2 regions of the Affinirhizobium pseudoryzae genome follow, and region 2 is predicted to be linked to the other one. Evidence: riboswitches for the same ligand, from Rfam matches in the RefSeq annotation. Region 2 holds a riboswitch; the other holds the start of a gene.
The links. Region 2 has a riboswitch for S-adenosylmethionine ahead of metA (homoserine O-acetyltransferase MetA). Riboswitches for the same ligand answer to the same signal wherever they lie in the genome.
Positions count from the first base shown of each region.

Region 1: linked by a shared signal. The riboswitch ahead of G6N78_RS03395 (O-succinylhomoserine sulfhydrylase) and the one ahead of metA (homoserine O-acetyltransferase MetA) in region 2 are both predicted to bind S-adenosylmethionine.

Region 1 is NZ_CP049241.1:689,848-700,794, reverse strand. Features, by position in the region: gene G6N78_RS03415 (aspartate aminotransferase family protein) at 1-729, shown strand, start outside; gene argF (ornithine carbamoyltransferase) at 783-1,700, shown strand; gene G6N78_RS03405 (Hsp33 family molecular chaperone) at 1,900-2,895, shown strand; gene apaG (Co2+/Mg2+ efflux facilitator ApaG/CorD) at 2,938-3,330, opposite strand; gene G6N78_RS03395 (O-succinylhomoserine sulfhydrylase) at 3,463-4,647, opposite strand; SAM riboswitch at 4,692-4,770, opposite strand; gene G6N78_RS03390 (2'-deoxycytidine 5'-triphosphate deaminase) at 4,844-5,938, shown strand; tRNA gene G6N78_RS03385 (tRNA-Gly) at 6,001-6,074, shown strand; gene G6N78_RS03380 (glycosyltransferase family 2 protein) at 6,104-8,062, opposite strand; gene G6N78_RS03375 (transporter substrate-binding domain-containing protein) at 8,155-9,006, shown strand; gene G6N78_RS03370 (S24 family peptidase) at 9,036-9,701, opposite strand; gene G6N78_RS03365 (response regulator) at 9,938-10,585, opposite strand; gene G6N78_RS03360 (hypothetical protein) at 10,690-10,947, opposite strand, start outside.
Region 2 is NZ_CP049241.1:1,357,062-1,368,008, reverse strand. Features, by position in the region: gene G6N78_RS06785 (ABC-F family ATP-binding cassette domain-containing protein) at 1-1,786, opposite strand, end outside; gene G6N78_RS06780 (thiamine diphosphokinase) at 1,793-2,446, opposite strand; gene G6N78_RS06775 (hypothetical protein) at 2,574-2,771, opposite strand; gene G6N78_RS06770 (AAA family ATPase) at 3,132-3,971, shown strand; SAM riboswitch at 4,032-4,109, shown strand; gene metA (homoserine O-acetyltransferase MetA) at 4,175-5,095, shown strand; gene G6N78_RS06760 (vWA domain-containing protein) at 5,107-6,288, shown strand; gene G6N78_RS06755 (aldose epimerase family protein) at 6,368-7,387, shown strand; gene speB (agmatinase) at 7,437-8,492, opposite strand; gene G6N78_RS06745 (aminotransferase) at 8,664-9,842, shown strand; gene G6N78_RS06740 (exopolysaccharide biosynthesis protein) at 9,843-10,511, opposite strand; gene G6N78_RS06735 (DUF2076 domain-containing protein) at 10,691-10,947, opposite strand, start outside.

The sequences.
Region 1 (10,947 bases), 670 kb from region 2:
TTTGACCAGGTGCCCTTTGGGGATCTGGATGCGCTGAAGGCGGCGATCACGGAACACACCGCAGCCCTGCTGATCGAGCCGATCCAGGGCGAGGGCGGCATCCGGGTCGTGACCAAGGAATTCCTGCGCGAACTGCGCAACCTGTGCGATGAACACGGCCTGTTGCTGATGTTCGATGAGGTGCAGACGGGCGTCGGTCGGACCGGCAAGTTCTTCGCGCATGAATGGTCGGGTGTCACCCCGGATATCATGGCGGTGGCCAAGGGGATCGGCGGTGGTTTCCCGTTCGGCGCCTGCCTTGCGACGGCGGAAGCCGCCTCCGGCATGAAGCCCGGCGTGCACGGCACCACCTATGGTGGCAATCCGCTCGCCATGGCCGTCGGCAATGCCGTGCTCGATGTCATCCTGGCCGATGGCTTCCTGCAGAATGTCAACGACGTGGCACTCGTCTTCCGTCAGGGCCTTGCGGCACTCAAGGATCGCTTCCCCGGCGTGATCGAGGAGATCCGTGGCGAAGGCCTGATGCTCGGCATCAAGGCGCGCGTTCCGGCCGGCGAGCTTGTGACCGCAATGCGCGACGAACATATCCTCGGCGTTCCGGCCGGTGACAATGTCATTCGTCTGCTGCCGCCGCTGGTCGTGACGGCGGAAGAGGCCCGCGAAGGCATTGCCCGTATCGAACGCGCTGCGGAAAAGCTTCAGAGTGAACAGTTGAAGAAGTCGGCCTGACGGCCTTTTCGGAAAAAGCGGGCCGCCGGATGGCGCCCCGGATGGAACGGATCATGGCATCACCCAAGCATTTTCTCGACCTCTCGGCACTTTCGTCAGGGGATCTGCGTACCATTCTCGATGATGCGCTGACGCGCAAACGCGCGACCAAAGCTGGCACGGCCGACAAGCCGCTCGCCGGCAAGGTGCTGGCGATGATCTTCGAGAAGCCGTCCACCCGCACCCGCGTCTCCTTCGATGTCGGCATGCGCCAGCTCGGCGGCGAAACGCTGTTCCTGTCCGGCACGGAAATGCAGCTTGGCCGCGCCGAGACGATCGGCGATACGGCCAAGGTCCTGTCGCGTTACGTCGATGCGATCATGATCCGCACCACCGATCATCGCCGCCTTCTGGAAATGGCCGAACACGCGACGGTTCCGGTCATCAACGGCCTGACGGATGAGACCCATCCCTGCCAGATCATGGCCGACCTCCTGACCTTCGAAGAACATCGCGGCCCGGTGACCGGCAAGACGTTTGCCTGGACGGGCGACGGCAACAATGTGCTGCATTCCTTCATCGAAGGCTCGGCGCGCTTCGGTTACCGCATGAACATGGCGGTTCCGCTCGGCTCCGAGCCGCTCGACAAGTATTTGAACTGGTCGCGCAACAATGGCGGCGAGATCATGCTGTGCCACGATGCCGACCGTGCGGTCGAGGGCGTCGATATGGTGGTGACGGACACCTGGATCTCGATGAACCAGGAACACAAGGCACGCGGCCACAACATCTTCCAGCCGTTCCAGGTGAACGAGCGCCTGATGCAGAAGGCTAAGTCCGATGCCCTCTTCATGCACTGCCTGCCGGCCCATCGCGGCGAGGAAGTCACCGACGCGGTGATCGACGGCCCGCAGTCGGTCGTGTTCGACGAGGCGGAAAACCGTCTGCACGCCCAGAAGTCGGTGCTCGCCTGGTGCTTCGGCGCCGTCTGAGGCGCCCTTTGTCGAGGGGAATGGCCGCGTCTTGATTTGTCGCGGCGCCACCCCCATCTCACGGCTTTCCCAGTCGCGTCCGCTCGACCCATGGTCCGGGCGCCTCAACAAGACAGCGTCGGCCTTTCCCTTCGGTTGAGCGGTTCCGCTTGGCCGACATTTGTGCGAAATGGGTGGCTTCGGCGCGAAGGAGCAAGTCATGGCAGAAGCCGCAGTAGAATTCAGTGATCTGACACTGGCGGGCGATGACCGCGTGGTTCCCTTCCAGGTGGAAGGGCTCGACGTGCGCGGCCGTGCGGTGCAGCTCGGGCCCATGCTGAACGCGATCCTCGGCCGCCACGATTATCCGGCGCCGGTCGCGCGGCTGCTCGCCGAAGCCGTCGTCCTAACCGCATTGATCGGCACCTCGCTGAAGTTCGAGGGGCGTTTCACGGTTCAGACCAAGGGCGATGGCCCGGTCGATCTTCTGGTCGCGGATTTCACCAGCCCGGAAAGCATGCGTGCTTATGCCCGGTTTGACGAGGATGCGCTGGCCGCATCCGTCAAGGCCGGCAAGATATCGCCGCCGGACCTTCTGGGCGAGGGCGTGCTCGCCTTCACCATCGACCAGGGTCACGGCATGCAGCCCTATCAGGGCATCGTGCCGCTTGACGGATCGTCTCTGGAAGAAATCGCCGGCGTCTATTTCCGCCAGTCGGAACAGATCCCGACGAAGGTGCGCCTTGGGGTGGCCGAATTGTTCGACCGCGATGAGGACGGAAAGCCGCGTCACAACTGGCGGGCCGGCGGCGTCCTCGCCCAGTTCCTGCCCCAGGCACCGGAGCGGATGCGCCAGCCGGACCTGCATGGCGGCGACGGCGATGAACGGGACGGCGATTTCGCCTTGACGGAAGACGATGCCTGGTCGGAAGCCCGCATGCTGGTCGAGACCGTGGATACCGACGAGTTGACGGATCCGCAGGTGGCGATCGAGCGGCTGCTGTTCCGCCTCTTCCATGAGCGCGGTGTGCGGATCTACGAGCCGCAGGAAGTCGCGGACCGTTGCAGCTGCTCGCGCGAGAAGATCAAGGGCGTGCTCGAAGGCTTCACGGCGGAGGAGATCGAGGCCAGCCAGGAAGACGGCGCCATCTCGGTCACCTGCGAGTTCTGCTCCACCACTTACCGCTACGATCCGAGCGAGTTCGAAGCGGCGTGACGTCAAGAAGGCGAGGTGCGGCGTGTTTCGCGCCTCGCAGGCTCAGTTGAGCACGCGCATCAGGCCCGGCGAATCCAGCGAGAAGGCGGGAATGTTGACGATGAAGGTTTCGCCTTCGTCGGTTTCCATCTGGTAATGGCCGAACATCAGCCCCGAGGGCGTGTCGAGCGGGCAGCCGGAGGAGTATTCGTAGGTGTCGCCGGGTTTGAGGCGCGGCTGCTCTCCCACCACCCCGGGACCTTCGACCTCATCGACCAGCCCATTCTGGTCCGTGATGTTCCAGTAGCGGTGAACCAGCCGCACCGTCAGACGAGAATGGTTGGAGATGACGATCCGATAGCCCCATACGTACCGACTCTCCTCCGGATCCGACTGTTCCGGCAGGAAGTAGGGCTCGACGACGACTTCGATGTCTTTGGTGAGTGCACGATACATGTCGACACCTTCATCTCATGTGTACGCATATCGTACAGTCCGGGCGCGAGGTCAAGAATCGCGCCGGGGCTCAAGAATGCGGAAGCCCTGAATTTTCAGGCTCAAGGCTAACCGCCATGGTAAAGAAGCGCTTTACGCAGACACCTTGGAAAGCGCTGCGGCCAGATCCTCGATGAGGTCCTCGCCGTCCTCGATGCCGCAGGACAGGCGCAAGGTGCCGGCGGAGATGCCGAGTTCCGCCCGTGCCTCGTCCGTCAGGTTCTTGTGCGTGGTGGTGGCCGGATGGGTGATCAGGCTCTTGGCGTCGCCAAGGTTGTTGGAGATCTTGATCACCTCCAGCGCATCCTGCAGCGCAAAGGCCGCGTCCTTGCCGCCCTTCAACTCGAAGCAGACGAGCGTGGAGCCGCCCGTCATCTGCTTGGCGATGATGTCGGCCTGCGGATGGTCCTTGCGGCCGGGATAGATCACCTTCGCCACCTTGCCCTGGTCCGCAAGGAAATCGGCGATCTTGGCCGCACTCTCCGTCTGCTGCTTGACGCGCAGCGGAAGCGTCTCGATCCCCTTCAGCAGCGTCCAGGCATTGAATGGCGACATGGCCGGGCCGGTGTGGCGGAAATAGTCGTGCAGGTTCTCGTTGATCCATTCCTTGTCGGAAAGGATCACGCCGCCGAGGCAGCGGCCCTGGCCATCGATGTGCTTGGTGGCCGAGTAGACCACCACATGCGCACCGAGTTCCAGCGGCTTCTGGAAGAGCGGGGTGGCAAACACGTTGTCCACCACCACCTTTGCGCCGATCTGGTTGGCAAGCTTGGCAACGCCGGCAATGTCCACCACTTCCAGCGTCGGATTGGTCGGGCTTTCCAGGAAGAACACCTTCGTGTTCGGGCGGATGGCGGCTTCCCAGTTGGCGAGATCGCGGCCATCGACCAGCGTGCATTCGACGCCATATTTCGGCGCCAGCGTCTCCACCACATAGCGGCAGGAGCCGAACAGCGCACGGGCGGCGACGATGTGATCACCGGCCTTGACCTGGCAGAGGATGGCGGCCGACACGGCGGCCATGCCGGACGCGGTGGCGCGGGCGTCTTCCGCGCCTTCCAGCGCGATCATCCGCTTTTCGAACATGTCGTTGGTCGGGCTGCCGTAACGGGCATAGATGAAGCCGTCCGTCTCGCCCTTGAAACGGGCTTCGGCAGCGGCGGAATTCTCGTAAACGAACCCCTGCGTCAGGTAGATCGCCTCGGAGGTCTCGCCATACTGCGAGCGCAGCGTGCCACCGTGGACGAGTTGGGTTGCGGGGCGCCAGGTCTTGCTCATGCGTGTCACCACTTCGTAACAAAAAAACCGGTCGCAACTGCAGACCGGTTTCGCACCCGGTCTTTTTAGCCACTTGTTTAACGTGGCTGCAAGCCGACCGGCCAAATCACCACGGGATAAATCTGCCATACGCCCAAGCAGCGCTTGCGTCAATTCCTCGCTTTTGCTTTTGTCGCGCGATTAAGGGATAGGGTTCATGAAACGCAACGCGGGCATTCTGGCCGATCGGGCCATCGGCGAACTTTTCCATGAAGGCCGGCTGAAAAGCGAGGCGGCGCTGGATGCCGATCAGATCCAGCCGGCGAGCCTCGACCTGCGCCTGGGGTCCAAGGCGCTTCGCGTCCGCGCCAGTTTCATGCCGGGCCCCAATCACACGGTCGCCGACAAGCTGGAGCGACTGACCCTGCACGAGATCGATCTTGAACAGGGTGCGGTGCTCGAAACCGGCTGCGTCTACATCGTGCCGCTGATGGAAAGCCTCGACCTGCCGGCGGAGCTGTCCGCCTCCACCAATCCGAAAAGCTCGACGGGACGGCTCGATATCTTCACCCGCGTGATGGTTGATCGCGCCCAGGAATTCGACAAGATCCCCGCTGGTTATAAGGGCCAGCTCTATCTCGAAATCTCGCCGCGCACCTTCCCGGTCATCGTCCGGCGCGGCTCGCGGCTGTCGCAGATCCGCTTCCGTACCGGCCAGGCGCTCTTGAGCGAAGCCGAAGTGCTGGCTTTGCACGCGGCGGAAACGCTGGTCGCCAGCGAGACGCCGAATGTCTCAGGCGCCGGCATCGCCCTGTCGATCGATCTGAAGGGCACCGGCCCGGATGGCCTGATCGGTTATCGCGGCAAGCACCACACCTCCGTCATCGATGTCGACCGCAAGGCCGCCCATGATGTGCTCGATTTCTGGGAGCCGCTCTTTAGCCGCGGGCGCGACGAACTGATCCTCGATCCGGACGAGTTCTACATTCTCGTCTCGCGTGAAGCCGTGCATGTGCCGCCGCTCTATGCCGCCGAAATGACGCCCTATGATCCGCTGGTCGGCGAGTTTCGCGTGCATTATGCCGGCTTCTTCGATCCCGGTTTCGGCCATGCCGCCGTCGGCGGCTCCGGCAGCCGTGCGGTGCTGGAAGTGCGCAGCCACGAAGTGCCCTTCATCCTGGAACACGGCCAGATCGTCGGGCGCCTCGTCTACGAGCATATGCTGGAAAAGCCGCAGTCGCTCTACGGCTCGGGCCTCGGATCGAACTATCAGGCGCAGGGCCTAAAACTGTCCAAGCACTTTCGCGCCTGAACTCTTTCCGCTCCTGGGACTTGAAGGCCGGGAGACCTGATGCTAGGTCTGGCGTCGGACAAGCGGGTGTAGCTCAATGGTAGAGCAGCAGCTTCCCAAGCTGAATACGAGGGTTCGATTCCCTTCACCCGCTCCAGCTTTACCCTGTTCGTCCTGCCTCCGGCTTCATGCACGGACTGAATCCGGCCTCTTGCTTGCCTGATGCGGCGTCTTTTTCCAGAAGAACGGGTTGGTCCTCAGTTCGTTCAAGGCCTTCCAGGCGGCGTAGGAACTCATAAACCAGTACATCGGCACCGCAACCCAGCGCCAGCCGATCCGTCGTCGTTCCTGGCCGATCATCGAACCCATGCCGAGCTTCAGAAAGATCATGTAGCTGCCGATCACGTTCAGGCAGTCGATCGCAAACAGCGCCAGAACTTGCGTCGGCATCGCCGATAGCGGCTCGCTCGCCAGCCGCGCGATCCCGATGGCGATGAAGACGAGGATCAGCGGATGCAGCAGGGCGGACGCCAGCATGCCGCCGATCAGCAGATGAAAGGCCAAGGTTCCGCGAGATCCCATCTGGCGTGCGGCGTCAACCGGGTTGCGGGTCAGCACCAGCCAGGTCTGCAGCCAGCCTTTGAACCAGCGTGTCCGCTGACCGGTCCAAACATCCAGCGAAACCGGCGCATCCTCCAGCGTCTGGCAGCGGAGAGTCTGCGAGCGATAGCCGAGGCGGTAGAGGCGAAGGCCGAGATCCGCATCCTCGGTCACGTTGAACGGGTCCCAGCCGCCGACCTCGCGCAGGATGGAGGTGCGGAAGTGATTGGAGGTGCCGCCCAGCGGCAGCGGCATCGCGTGACGGGATAGCATCGGCAAAAGGCCGCGAAACAGCGCGGCATATTCGATGGCAAACACCCCGCTCAGCGCCGTATCGGACAGATTGGCGATGATCAGCGGCGCCTGCAGGCAGGCCACATCGGGCTCACAGGCCTGGAAGCGGCCACAGGCCTCCAGCAACTGGTGCGGATGCGGCCTGTCTTCCGCGTCATAGACCGCCAGAAACTCGCCGCGCGCACCGGCCAGCGCATAGGTGAGCGCCTTGGGTTTGGTGCGCGGATGGAACGGCGGCACCTCGACGATCTCGAAATGGGAAGCAAGCCTGAGCGCCTTCAGCGCCTCCACGGTGTCGCGATCGTCGGCCTCGCAGACCAGCTTGATGTCGAGCCGCGCCCGCGGCCATTCCAGCCGCTCCAGATTGGCGACCAGCTGCGCCACCATCCCGGCTTCCCGGTAGAGCGCCACCATCACGGTGTAGACGGGCAGGGCCCCCTGCAGGTGTTCTTCCGGCAGGCTGCCGATCCGCCGTTGATGGAAGGTGGCCCAGCCCCTCAGCGCAAGCGCACTCATGTAGACGAGCGAAACGAGACCATGGGTGAGCGGCAGCAGCAGGCCGGGATCGCTGAGACAGGCAGCCACCAGGGCGGTGACAAGGCAGCCGGCCAGCACGCCCTGGCGTCCGGTGGCGACGATGCGCGCGGAGAATTTCGGCTCGCGGTCGAAGAGATCGCTGACCGTCTGCCGCACCCGTCGCGCCGAGCCGGCCGACCATACGGCAGCCCGGATCGCACCCGGTGTGGTGATTGCCAATCCGCGGGAAAGCTCCGGAAGCCTGAGCAGCAGGGCCGAAAATTCCGCGAGTTTTGCGATCTCCGGAACGATGGCCACCTGCGGTGCGCGGTTGCGGTGGTTGATGCGCACCTGTTTCGGCGTGATCAGCTGCGTATCGAGGTTCGGGATGTCCTGAACGCTGGAGGGGTCTATGCTCCCGATGAAGGGCAGCCTGAAGGCGCGCGCAATCGCGCCATAATAGGCATCGTGATCGACCACGCCGGAATAGAGCAGTTCCTGTTCCAGCGTCGTCCCGTGTTGCAGGCTGCGGTCCTTCATCTGTGCGACGAATGGTTTTGAGAAACCGAGCGCCAGCAGGGCCGCCTCCTCGTCGCTCGCCACGGCGCCCTGCTCGTCCGGCTGGATCTGCCGATGAGCGTCCGTCTGCCTTCCTGTCAGCGCGCTGACATGGCTCCAGTGCGCGGTCTCACTGGTTGCTGTCGGTTCCGGCGGATATTCCCCTGCATCCGTCAAGCTGGTACACCATGTCCGGCGGGCCGCCCCCAGCCCTGTCCCCTGTGCACGATGGTAGCGATGCACGCAATGGTTTACAACGGGTAAATTGAATGTATTTCAGGTTCCGTGCGGCTCTTCTGTTTTTACTCGTCCTGATTGCCGGATTGCCCGCCGCTGCGGACGAAACGCCCGATCGCCAGATGCCGCTCGTCTCCGATCCCAACGAACGCCTGGCAAAACCGGATCTGACCAGCCTGCCGCGGTTTCGTGTGCTGACAACAGTCGATTTTCCACCCTTCAGCTTTGTCGACCAGACGGGACGGCTGTCCGGTTTTCACATCGATCTCGTCCGCGAAATCTGCAGCGAACTTACCATCGAGGCGAAATGCCAGATCCAGGTGACACCGTTTGCGGACCTGCAGACGGCGCTCAGCGAAGGGCAGGGGGAAGCAGCCGCGGCGGGCATCGCGGTGACGCCGGATCTGCGGGAAAAGTTCGGCTTCTCGCGCCCCTACATGATGATCCCGGCCTGGTTTGTGCAGCGAAACAGCGTCGAACTTGAAGGCAAGGCTGCCGTGGCGCTTGCCGGACGTCCCGTCGGCGTGGTGGCCGGAACAGCCCATGAGGCCATGCTGAAAAGCTTTTTCCCGGCCGTGAAGCCGACGACCTTCCCGTCGCGCGACGAGATGCTGGCGGCCTTGAAGGACGGGAAAGTGGATGCCGTCTTTTCCGATGGCCTGAGCCTGCCCTTCTGGACGGCGAGCGCGGCCGCCGGTGGCTGCTGCCGCCTGTTTGACGGCCCGTACGTCTCCGAACATTTCCTCGGCGAAGGCCTGTCGCTGATGGTCCGTCCGGACGTGCCGCAGCTGGTGACGGCGATCGATTATGCGCTGGCAAGACTGGCGAAGGAAGGGCGGCTGCAGGAACTGTACCTGCGCTATTTCCCGAACGGCCTCTTCTGACGAAGCCGCGCCGGGCCAAACGCCTTCAGTTACTGGCTCGCCCAGATGATCCGCGCCATCCACTCGATCTCCGCCATGTCGAATGTGCGGTTCGGGTGGTCGGGGTTCAGCGACATCAGCTCGATGGTGCGCGCACTCTGGCGCATCAGCACTTTGGCCATGACCTCGCCTTCGCGCGTCTTCACGACGATGCGGTCGCCGCGGCGCACCTGGGCGCCGGGTTCCACGATCAGCCGGTCGCCATCCCGGTAGAGCGGCAGCATGGAATCGCCCTGCACCTCGAGCGCGTAGACGCCCGGCCGCCTTGACGCCGCCACGGGGAAATCCACCACATCCCAGCCCTGGCCCGCGGGAAAGCCGCCATCGTCGAAGAAGCCGCCGGCGCCTGCCTGGGCGAAGCCGAGGAGGGGAATGGAACCGGCCTGCGGCGGAAACGACCCTTCCGGCAGGCTGGTCTGCGTCGGCATGTTCGGCAGGTAGCCGAGGAACTGCTCGACCGTTGCCCCGGTCGCATCCAGCACCTTGGAGATCGATTCCGTCGAGGGCCAGCGCAGCCGTCCGTCCGGCCCCAGCCGCTTCGATTTGTTGAATGAGGTCGGGTCCAGCCCCGCCTTGCGCGCAAGACCGGATGCCGTCAACTCGTGACGTTCGGCAAGGGTGTCGATCGCTTTCCAGATCGTCTCATGCGACAACATGACGGTTCGTTCCCCGGCAAGCGGCCGGCTTCGGATTTCTAAAATTCGGCTCCAACACGACCAATCCGACCGGTGCACTGCCTCTTGAAGGCCGGATCGACCGGCCACGGCCAAGCTGCGGGAGATTGTGCAGAAGCGTCCGCGCCATCTCTTGATGTGTATGTCTAATGAAAGGTCGCGACGGAGTAAAGCGGAAAAGGAATAAAATCCTTGGTTCTGCTCGGATCAGGCCCGCCTCAGGCCACCAGTGCCATGTTGACCTTGCCGAGCTTGATCACCGCCTGTGTCCGGCTATCGACGTTCAGCTTCAAGAGGATCGCCGAGACATGCGCCTTAATCGTCGCCTCGGAGACGCCGAGTTCATAGGCGATCTGCTTGTTCAGCAGCCCTTCCGCCAGCATGGAGAGCACCCGGCTCTGCTGCGGCGTCAGCGTCTTCAGCCGTTCCATCAGTTCGGCGACGGCCGGGTCTTCTTCCGCATCGCGCTCCACCCCCTCCGGCACCCAGACGCCGCCTTCCAGCACCGTCTCGATCGCCTGACGGATTTCGTCGAGCCCGGAGGACTTGGAGATGAAACCGGAGGCGCCGAGTTGCAGGGCCCGGCGGATGGTGGAGCCGTCATCGGTGGCGGAGACGATCATGATCGGCAGGCTTGCAAATTCCGCGCGCAGCGACATCAGGCCTGAAAAGCCGCTCACACCGGGCATGGCCAGATCGAGCAGCATCAGATCCGCTTCCGGATGACCGCTCGCGGCACTGCGGGCCGCCTCGAAACTGCCGGCCTCGATGATCTCCGCCTGGCCCGCGATATCGCCCAGCGCCTGGCGAAGCGCACCGCGAAACAGCGGATGGTCGTCTGCAATGATGATTGTGATGGAATGCATGGCCACGCCCCCTCCCAAGAGCATAGTACGCTTTCTTACCCTCCCTTAGTCTTAATACTGCAACGCTCTTGAAACAAGCATAAGTTTCAGCACGCCGCGTCGCGTCAGAGTCGGTTGGGCGCCTGTTGATCCTCGGCGCGGAACTCGTTGATGATGCCCATGAAGCGGCGCATGAATTGCTCCATGATCGACAGCGATTTTTCGATCTCCGCATCGCTCGGCACCGTCGTTGGCGGGGCACCTGCGCCAAGCTTCTGTTCGAGCGCGGCCACACGTTTGGCGAGAAGATCGAGATCCTGTTCGAAGGCCTGCCGCTCGTCGGCGGCAAGCCGGCAGGTGAGGTTGCCCTGGTTCTCACGGCA
Region 2 (10,947 bases):
CCAGCCATTCTTCTTCCATGGCAGCGATCTTGTTGCGGAGTGTTTCGAGCTCTGCGGCGATCCGGTTGAAGGCGGCGGGATCCTTGGTGAAGAGATTGGGATCGGCCATTTTCGCCTCGCGGGCGGCAATCTCCTTCTCGGCCTTTTCCATCTCCTTCGGCAGGTTTTCGAGCGCGAATTTCTGCTTGTAGGAAAGCTTCGCCTGGGCTTTGGGCGCGTATGCCTGGGCGGAAGATTGGGAGGCTTCGGCCTTTGCCTTTTCGGCCCGACGCTTCTCCTCCAGCGCGCCCTTGCGCTGCGCCATCATGTCCGTATAGCCGCCGGCATATTCGATCCAGCGGCCATCCGGCGCATCTGGATTGGCCGGTGCCAGTGTCGAGTTCACGGTGCGGTCGAGGAAATCACGGTCGTGGCTGACCAGGATGACGGTGCCGTTGTAGCCAGCGACGATCTCCTGCAAGAGGTCGAGCGTTTCGATGTCGAGATCGTTGGTTGGTTCGTCGAGGATCAGGAGGTTCGACGGCTTGGCCATGATCCGGGCCAGAATCAGCCGGGCGCGCTCGCCGCCCGACAGGTTCTTGATCGGCGTGCGCATCTGTTCCGGCTGGAACAGGAAATCCTTCATGTAACCCGCCACATGGCGCTGTTCGCCATTCACCAGCAGGTTCTCGCCGCGGCCATCCGTCAGGTAATGGCTCAGCGTATCTTCCAGATTCAGATCCTCGCGCTTCTGGTCGAGCGTCGCAATCTCCAGGTTCGTGCCGAGCTTGATCATACCGGAATCCGGCTCCAGCTGGCCGGTCAGCATTTTGAGAAGCGTCGTCTTGCCGGCACCGTTCGGCCCCACGAGACCGATGCAATCGCCGCGATGCACCCGGATCGAGAAGGGCGCAACGATCTGGCGCTCGCCGTATGCCTTGGTGATGGCCTCCGCCTCGATCACCAGCTTGCCGCTTTCGCGGCCTTCCGTCACTGCGGCCTGGATAGTGCCCTGCGGCCCGCGATGGCCGCGGTACTCGGCGCGCAGGCTCTGCAGATTGCCAAGCCGGCGCATGTTGCGCTTGCGGCGGGCCGTCACGCCATAGCGCAACCAGTGTTCTTCCCGTTCGATCTGCTTGCCGAGCTTGTGCTGTTCCAGCTCTTCCGCCTCAAGCACCTCGTCGCGCCATTCCTCGAAATGGCCGAAACCACGATCGAGGCGGCGCGACAGGCCGCGATCCAGCCAGACGACGGCGGTCGAGACCTTTTCCAGGAAACGACGGTCGTGGGAGATCAGCACCAGCGCGCTGCGGCTTTTCTGCAGCTCGCCTTCCAGCCATTCGATGGTCGGCAGGTCGAGGTGGTTGGTCGGCTCGTCCAGCATCAGGATGTCCGGCTCGGGCGCCATGACACGGGCAAGCGCTGCACGGCGTGCCTCGCCGCCGGAAAGCTGGCGTGGATCTTCCTCGCCGGAGAGCCCCAGATGGTTGAGGAGATAGGTGACGCGGTAGGGATCATCACCCGGCCCGAGCCCCGCTTCCGCATAGGCCTGCACGGTGGAGAAGCCGGCAAAATCCGGCGCCTGCTCCAGGTAACGGATGGTGGACGAAGGATGCCGGAAGACCTCGCCGGATTGCGCTTCCACCAGGCCGGCGGCGATCTTCATCAGCGTCGATTTGCCCGAGCCGTTGCGGCCGACGAGGCAGATCCGGTCGCCCGGTTCCACCTGCAGGCTGGCGCCGTCCAGAAGCGGCGTGCCGCCAAAACTCAGGCGGATGTCGTCGAGTTTGAGAATGGGAGGTGCCATGGTCCCTCAGGCTCCGGAATAATCATAAGGACGGGCGAGAAGGATGGCCCGCCCGCGCTTCAGCGACACCGAGATCGGGCCTTCCGCCACATTGGATAGGGTGCGGGACGAGCCGAAGGTCAGCGAGAAATGGGTGAGCGGATAGCGCGCATTGCGGATGGTCAGCCCTTCCAGCGCGGTGAACCCGAGCACGGAAAACAGCGCGTCTTTCGGCAGCTCCAGCTCCAGCTGGCTTTCCTCGACGACCGGATAAGCTTCCTCCTCGCCCGAGGTCAGCACCACCTCGAAGCCATCTTCCGCCAATCCGAGCGCGTTCAGATAATGCTGAAGGGCGTGGTCCGAGCGTTCGCCGCCCAGTGCGCCGGCAAAGACGAGACGCGTCGCACCCTTCGCAATGGCTTCCGCGACGGCAATCTCGCCATCCGTCGCCGCCTTGGTGGCCGGATAGGTGCGCTGCTCCACCGTTGGGTAAAGGGCGGCAAGGCCCGCGTCACTGCTGTCGAAATCACCGACCCACAGTTCCGGCAGAAGGCCCAGCGTGGCGGCATGGCGCATGCCGCTGTCGGCCGCAATCGCCCGTGTTTCCGCGACGAGGGCCTGCAGGCGCTCGGTCAACACGAGATGGCCGCCAAGAAGGATGGTGAAGGACGTGGTGTTCATGTCCCTGCCCTTAGCGCATCTTCACCCAAAAGCAAAAGGCCGATGCACGGGCAGGGGTGGTCAAGACATGCCGAAACACGACCGGCCGGAGAAGCCGATCGCCCTGTACCCATCGTCAAGCGAGACGTCAGCGCTTCTTGGGGCTGGAGGCTTCGGCGCTCTTGATCTGCGTGGTGAAGCTGCTGACCGGTGCCGTGGACGGCTTTGCCTTGTCCTTCTTCGGCTTGCGGACTTCGCGGTTGGAACGGACCTGACCTTTGGCCATGGAGGCCTCCCTTATCTGCTGGCCGGTTCGAGCAGCCTCGGTGGCTGCGGTGTCCGGCATCGTTGTGTTCTGAGTGAATTGGTATTCGTTGGTCGATCCCGTCATCTGAGGAAGACGGTGATCGCAGAGGAAGAAACAGCAGGATGGCACAGGATGCCGCCAGCCCACGGTCTCATGCCGTTGTCGTTCGAAAGATCGGAACGTGGCCAGCGCCGGTCGTCAATCCGGGTGTTGGAGCGCGCTTCGAAGCATCCGGAGATGCTTGTCACAGCCTGACAGAACGCGGGAAGAAGACAAGCGGTATCTTTGCAGCCTTTGCCGTCGCGGCGCGGGTTTTGCCCATCAGCATCGCGGCTTGCGCAAGAGGTTCGCGGACCTTACCTTCTGGCCCATCAGAAAGCCGGATCATCAGGACAGAACATGCAGTTTACGGGCACGGCCGATTACATTGCCGACAAGGATCTGATGGTGGCGGTCAACGCTGCCATCCGACTGGAACGGCCTCTTCTGGTCAAGGGCGAACCCGGAACCGGCAAGACCGAGCTGGCGCGGCAGGTGGCGGCGGCGCTCGGGCTTGAGATGATCGAATGGACGATCAAATCCACCACCAAGGCGCAGCAGGGGCTTTATGAATATGATGCGGTCTCGCGCCTGCGCGACAGCCAGCTCGGCGACCCGCGCGTCAATGAGGTCTCGCACTATATCCGCCGCGGCAAGCTGTGGCAGGCCTTCGCATCCGACAGGAAGGTCGTGCTGCTGATCGACGAGATCGACAAGGCGGATATCGAGTTTCCGAACGACCTGTTGCAGGAACTCGACCGCATGGAATTCCATGTCTACGAAACGGGCGAGACCGTGCGCGCAAAGGTTCGCCCCATCGTCATCATCACCTCCAACAACGAGAAGGAATTGCCGGACGCTTTTCTGCGTCGCTGCTTCTTTCACTACATCCGTTTTCCCGATGCCGAGACGTTGTCGCGCATCGTGGAGGTGCATTATCCCGGCATCAAGCAGCGTCTCGTCAGCGCGGCTTTGACGCAGTTCTACGAGATCCGCGAGATGCCGGGGCTCAAGAAGAAGCCGTCCACGTCTGAAGCCCTTGATTGGATCCGCCTGCTGGTCTCGGACGATATCGATCCGGACGATCTGCGCGCCGACGTGAAGAACGCGCTCCCGAAGCTGCATGGCGCACTTTTGAAGAACGAGCAGGATGTGCATCTGTTTGAGCGCATGGCGTTTATGGCGCGGCGGGAGCGTTAGCGTTTCCTAAATCATCCATTTTGTCGCGGATTGACCTTTACGGAAGAAGAGCCTATTTAGACAGCTCATCGTGGTGATTTGGCCGGCCGGCTTGCAGCCACGTAAAATAAGTCGCTAAAGGGCCGCGAGAAGAGAAAGAAACCTTCCACGGACCGGTCGCGATCTATCGCCGCCGGTTTTTTTGTTTTTGTCGGGTTCGAACCATGCCGATCAAGATTCCAGATACGCTTCCCGCCTTCCAGACACTGGTGAACGAGGGTGTCCGGGTGATGACCGAGACGATGGCTGTGCGGCAGGATATCCGCCCGCTGCAGATCGGCCTGTTGAACCTGATGCCGAACAAGATCAAGACGGAAGTGCAGATGGCGCGCCTGGTGGGTGCCTCGCCGCTGCAGGTGGAATTTTCGCTGGTGCGCATCGGTGGCCACAAGGCGAAGAACACGTCCGAAGAGCATCTTCTGTCCTTCTACGAGACCTGGGACGAGGTGAAGCAGCGCAAGTTCGATGGCTTCATCATCACCGGTGCGCCGGTCGAGACGCTGCAATACGAGGATGTGACCTACTGGGACGAGATGCAGCAGATTTTTGACTGGACGGAAACCAATGTCCATTCGACGCTGAATGTCTGCTGGGGCGCGATGGCCGCCATCTACCATTTTCACAAGGTACCGAAGCACGAGCTGACGGAAAAGGCGTTCGGGGTCTACCGCCACCGCAATCTCTGCCCGTCCTCGATCTATCTCAACGGCTTTTCCGATGATTTCCAGGTGCCCGTCTCGCGCTGGACGGAGGTGCGCCGCGCCGATATCGAAAAGGTGCCGGGGCTGGAAATCCTGATGGAATCCGAGGAGATGGGGGTTTGCCTGGTGCATGAGAAGCGCGGCAACCGGCTCTACATGTTCAATCATGTGGAATACGATTCCACCTCGCTGGCAGATGAATATTTCCGCGACGTGAATGCCGGTATTCCCATCAAGATGCCGCACAACTATTTTCCGCATAATGATGCAACGCTGCCGCCGCAGAACCGCTGGCGCAGCCACGCGCATCTTCTGTTCGGAAACTGGATCAACGAGATCTACCAGACGACACCCTACGAGCTGGAGCAGATCGGAAGCCGCTGAAGGACACCACTTTGTTCATCCCGTTTTTCCTCAGACTGAAGGAGGCCAGAATTCCCGTGACGCTGCGGGAATTTCTGGACCTTCTGGAGGGGATGCAGGCGGGGCTGGCGGATTTCGACGTGGAGGCCTTCTATTTCCTGGCCCGTGCGGCGCTGGTGAAGGACGAGCGGCACATCGACCGGTTCGACCAGGTGTTTTCCGCGCATTTTCGCGGGCTCGCCGCGCTTTCCGACATGGCAGGCATCGAGACGGAAAAGCTGCCGGAAGAGTGGTTGCGCAAGCTCGCCGAAAGGCACCTGACGCCGGAGGAAAAGGCGCTGGTGGAATCGCTCGGCGGTTTCGACAAGCTCATGGAAACGCTCAAAGAGCGGCTGGAGGAGCAGAAGGGGCGCCACCAGGGCGGCTCGAAATGGATCGGCACCGCCGGAACCTCCCCCTTTGGCGCCTATGGCTACAATCCGGAAGGTGTCCGCATCGGCCAGGACGGGTCCCGCCACCGCAAGGCGGCGAAGGTGTGGGACAAGCGCGAGTTCCGCGACTTCGACGATACACGCGAGATCGGCACCCGCAACATCAAGATTGCGCTCAAACGCCTGCGCCGCTGGGTGCGCGAGGGTGCCGCCGACGAACTCGATCTGCCCGGCACCATCCGCTCGACCGCCGAACACGGTTATCTCGACGTGCAGACACGGCCGGAGCGGCGCAATGCGGTGAAGCTCCTGATGTTCTTCGATGTCGGCGGCTCGATGGATGATCACGTGATGGTGGTGGAGGAGCTGTTTTCCGCCGCACGCGCCGAGTTCCGCCATCTCGAACATTTCTATTTCCACAATTGCCTCTACGAGAGCGTGTGGCGCGACAATCGCCGTCGTTCCGAGCGTTTCGCCGTCGAGGACCTGCTGCGCAGCTATGGGCCGGACTACAAGGTGATCTTTGTCGGCGATGCGACGATGAGCCCCTATGAGATCACCCATGTTGGCGGGTCCGTGGAGCACTGGAACAAGGAGCCGGGTGCCGCCTGGATGCGCCGCATGGCGGAGCATTTCCAGCGCATGGCCTGGATCAACCCGGTGCCACAGGCGCATTGGGACCATACCCATTCCGCCGTTCTGATGCAGCAACTGCTGGACGGGCGCATGTATCCGCTGACGCTGGAAGGCTTGGAACAGGCCACCCGCACGCTTTCCCGCTGAGCGTATCGTTCCCCGTTGATTAACCGGCTGGAATCACGCAGGTTGCGCCCTCACAACATGCAAGAACAGGACATCAGCCATGACGACGCAGGGCGAAATCTTCGGCACCACTCCCAAGGGCGAAACGGTCTACCGCGTGAAGATTTCCGGGGGCGGGCTGACGGCCTATGTCATCACCTGGGGCGCGGTCATCCAGGATCTCCGTCTGGACGGCCAGGAGGCGCCGCTGGTGCTCGGCTTCGACACATTCGAAGACTATCCGAAATATTCCTCCTATTTCGGCGCGACACCCGGTCGGGTCGCCAACCGCATCGGCAAGGGACAGTTCACGCTGGATGGCAAGGCCTACCAGCTAGACCTCAACCAGAACGGCGATACCCATCTGCACGGCGGCAGCGACGGACTTGGCAAGACGAACTGGACGATCATCGCCCATGCCGAGAACAAGGTGATGCTGCAGGTGACGGATCCGGACGGACGCGGCGGTTATCCCGGCAATTGCACGGTCACGGCGACCTATGAGCTGAAGGAGGACGGCGTTCTGAACGTCGTCTACGAGAGCGTGACGGATGCCCCGACGCTCGCCAATATCTGCCAGCACACCTATTTCAACCTGGATGGCCGCGACGATATTCTGGGTCACGACATCATGATCGCCGCCGATCATTATCTGGAACTCGACGAACACCAGGTGCCGACCGGCAAGGAGATTGCGGTGGCGGGCACGCCGATGGACTTGCGCCAGCTCGGGCCGATGCGCCGAAGCGAGGCCGACGGCGCCCAGGTGGATTTCGACCACAATTATTGCCTGTCGACCGACCGTGTCGCCAAGCGCACGGTCGCGCTGGTGCGCAGCGTCAATTCCGGCGTGTCGCTCGAAGTGCGGACCACCGAGCCGGGGGTTCAGCTCTATTGCGGCTTCAAGCTGAAGCCGACGGTGCCGGGCCTTTCCGGCAAGCTCTATGGCCCCTATGCAGGGCTCTGTCTGGAAACGCAGATCTGGCCGGATGCCATCAACCACGCAGGGTTCCCAAGCGCCGTCCTGCGTCCGGGCGAATTGCTTCGCCAGGAAACCGATTACGTCTTCTCGCGCAGCTGAGCCGCTGAAAGGCCCTCCTGTCCGGTTCACGGACAGGAGGGGGAATGCCTCAGCCCTTGCCGGTGATGGCCGGGCTGAACACCATCAGGCTCAAGAGCTCGAACAAAACCTGCGCGCCCGCATGGGCGGTGTTGTGGGTCGAGTCATATTGCGGCGCCACTTCCACCACGTCGGCGCCGACAAGGTTGATGCCCTTGAAGCCGCGGATCAGTTCCAGCACCTCGCGGGTCGTGAGACCGCCCACCTCGGGCGTGCCGGTGCCGGGCGCAAAGGCGGGGTCCAGGCTGTCGATGTCGAAGGACAGATAGGTCGGGCCGTCGCCCACGATCGCCTTCGCCTTTTCGATGATGGCCGGAATGCCGAGTCCCGTCACCTCTTCCGCGTGGATGACGGTCATACCGCTCTCGTAGGAAAACTCCCAGAGATATTCGGCGGAACCGCGAATGCCGATCTGGATCGTGCGGGTCGGATCCAGGACGCCATCCAGCACCGCGTTGCGGAAGGGGCCGCCATGGTGAAACTTCGTCTGGTCGAAGGAGCCGCTGGTATCGCAATGCGCATCGATATGGATCATGCCGAGCGGCGCCTTCTTGCCGACCGCCTTCATGATCGGATGGGTGATCGAGTGGTCGCCGCCGACGGCGAGGGGGAGAACGCCGGCGTCAACGATCTGGTTGAAGCGCTTTTCGATATCATCATGGCTCATTTCCAGCCGGTAGCGGCTGCGGAACGGCACGTCGCCGATATCGGCCACACGCAGTTCATGCACCGGCGCGCAACCCAGAACGTGGTTGTAAGGGCCGATGCGGTCGATGGCGCGCAGCGCCCGCGGCCCGAAGCGCGAGCCCGGTCGGTTGGTGACACCGAGGTCCATCGGAACGCCGGTGATGGCCACCTGTAGATCCTCGAAATCGGGATTGTCTGCCTCGACGGGCAGGTAGGGGGCGGAGAGGAAGGTCGGAAGACCGGCATAGGGTGCGGCGCGCGTGCCGTTCTTGAAAATCTTTTCGCCGACTTTGGCAAAGGCCGGATCAAAAATCTCGCCGCCGGCGCTTTCGCCATACTTGGCCCGCAAGGCCGCCAGTTTGTCTGCGTCGAACCCCATCATCGTGCTCCATCTGCCATGCCGCAGGGTCCTGCATGCCGTTTGTGCATGCGCTCAAGCCTGCCCTCGATTTGCGCAGTATCCTTCGAGCCCACGCCGGAAATCAATTGACATTCGGTCGACGTCCACCGTTAGTCAGCTGAGTTTTGGATTTTCCGGTCTTGTCTGATGATGTTTTCCTCCTCGCGCTTCAATCCCCTCATCGAACGCATTTCGCCGCCGCCAGTGCCCTCCGTGCAGGCCTGGGCGCGTGCCTATGATGGGGTGCGGGGGCCGCTGATCGATCTGTCGCAGGCGGTGCCGGGCTATCCGGCGCATCCGGCCATGCTGGAGATTCTGGGCAAGGCGGCCTCGTCCAAGGCCTATACGGGCTACGGGCCGATCGAGGGCGAGCGGGCACTGCGCGAGACCTATGCCGCGCATGTCTCTGAGGTCTATGGCGCAGCGCTTGTGGCGGACAACATCCACGTCACCTCCGGCTGCAACCAGGCCTTCATCTGTGCGGCGATGGCCGTGGCCGGCGCGGGTGATGCGGTGCTGATGACGGAGCCCTATTACTTCAACCATGAAACGACGCTCGCCATGCTCGGCATTCGCACCCGCTTCGTGGAATGCGCGGCAGAGGATGGATTCCTACCGACGGTGGAGGCCATTGCGCTGGCGTTGCAGCCGGATGTGAAGGCGCTGGCGCTGGTCTCGCCCAACAATCCGACGGGTGCCGTCTATCCGCCGGAGCTTCTGTCGGCGATTGCCGATCTTTGCCGCGCAAAGGGCATCTGGCTGATCCTGGACGAGACCTATCGCGACTTCCTTCCGAGTGCCGGTTCGTTTCCCCATGATCTCTTCCGCCTGGATGGCTGGGAAAACGTCGTCGTGTCGCTCTACAGTTTTTCCAAGAGCTTCTGCATTCCAGGCCATCGGCTGGGCGCGATCACGGCGGGTCCTGCCTTCATTAGCCAGGTCGCGAAGATCATGGACAACCTGCAGATCTGCGCGCCGCGCTCGGCCCAGGCGGCGGTGGCCGAGGCTTTGCCGCTCCTCTCAGACTGGCGTGAAGAAAATCGGCAGGAGATCCTGCGCCGGGCCGACGCGATGAAGCGGGTCATGGCGGCGCTGCCGGACTGGCAGTTGGCGGCAGTGGGTGCCTATTTCGCCTTCGTGCGTCACCCCTTTGCCGGTACCGCATCGGCAACCGTGGCGGAAGCGCTGGCCAGACACGTCGGCGTCTCCTGCATTCCGGGCGGCTATTTCGGTGCGCATCAGGAAGGGTATCTGCGGTTTGCCTTTGCCAATGCGGATGTGGCCGGCATCGATCGCCTGGCGGAACGCCTCGATGGCTTTTCGCTCTGATCAGGAAAACAGTTTCGCCAGCACGAAGATCGCGCTCTTGATGATGGCGTAGATCACGCCCGCTACCAGGAACAGCGACACGATACCGATCGCAACGCCGAGGCTGATCCAGAGGCCATCCTTTTCCAGGATGCCGAAGGCGATGACGCAGAGCGCCAGGGCCGGCAGCATGTTGCCGAGCGGGATCGGCATGGCGAGCACGAGCGCCAGCACCAGACAGAAGCAGCCGATCAGCCGTTCCGCCAGCGGCGTGGAGAGCACCGTCATCCGCGGCTTCAGCATGCGTTCCGCCTTTGCGATCCAGGGGCTTGCCTTGGCGATCATGCCGGCAAAATCACTGCGCAGCATGGAGCGGCCGGCAATCAGCTTCGGCAGCCAGGGCGTCTGGCCGAAAGCCATCTGGGCGGCGAGAAAGAGAAGCGGAATGCCGAGAATGGCGGAGGTGCCCGGCGGGGTCGGCAGGACATTGGGCATGGCGAAGATGAAGATCAGGGCACCGAAGGCCCGGTCCTTCATGGCGGCCAGAAGATCGGCCACCTGAATGCGTTCGCGTGTCACGTCACCGGCAAGTTGATGCAGGATCGCTGAAAAGCTCTTTGGCCTTGCCGCCTCGTCATCCGGTGAGGGGGCATCATCCGCGGGTGTCGATGGGTCGGAAAGCAGTGCCATCGTTTTACCCGGCAGACGGACGAAGTGGAAGTGGATCGATCATGATGCCGGTGATGACACACAAACATGGCCATTTCATTACGGGCGCATAAAGGCGGCCCCCGAAGCGGTTCGGGGGCAGCCGTTTCGATGATCACGGTGTTGACGGCGACGATCGAACGATCGGCGCTCAACCCGGATCAGAACATCTCTTCTTCGAAACCTGCATCGGCACCGGCATCGTCTGCGCCGGTATCGGCGGCACCCGGATCCTCGGCGGCCTGCGCCTCGTCACCGGAGAGCATGCCGGCAATTGCATTGCCGAGCAGGACGCCGCCGGCAACACCCATCGCCGTCTGCGCCGCACCGGCGAGGAAGCCGCCGCCGCGGGTGGGCTGGCCATAGGCCTGGCCCTGGCCGTAGCCTTGAGCCTGCTGCTGGCCCCAGGGATTGCGGG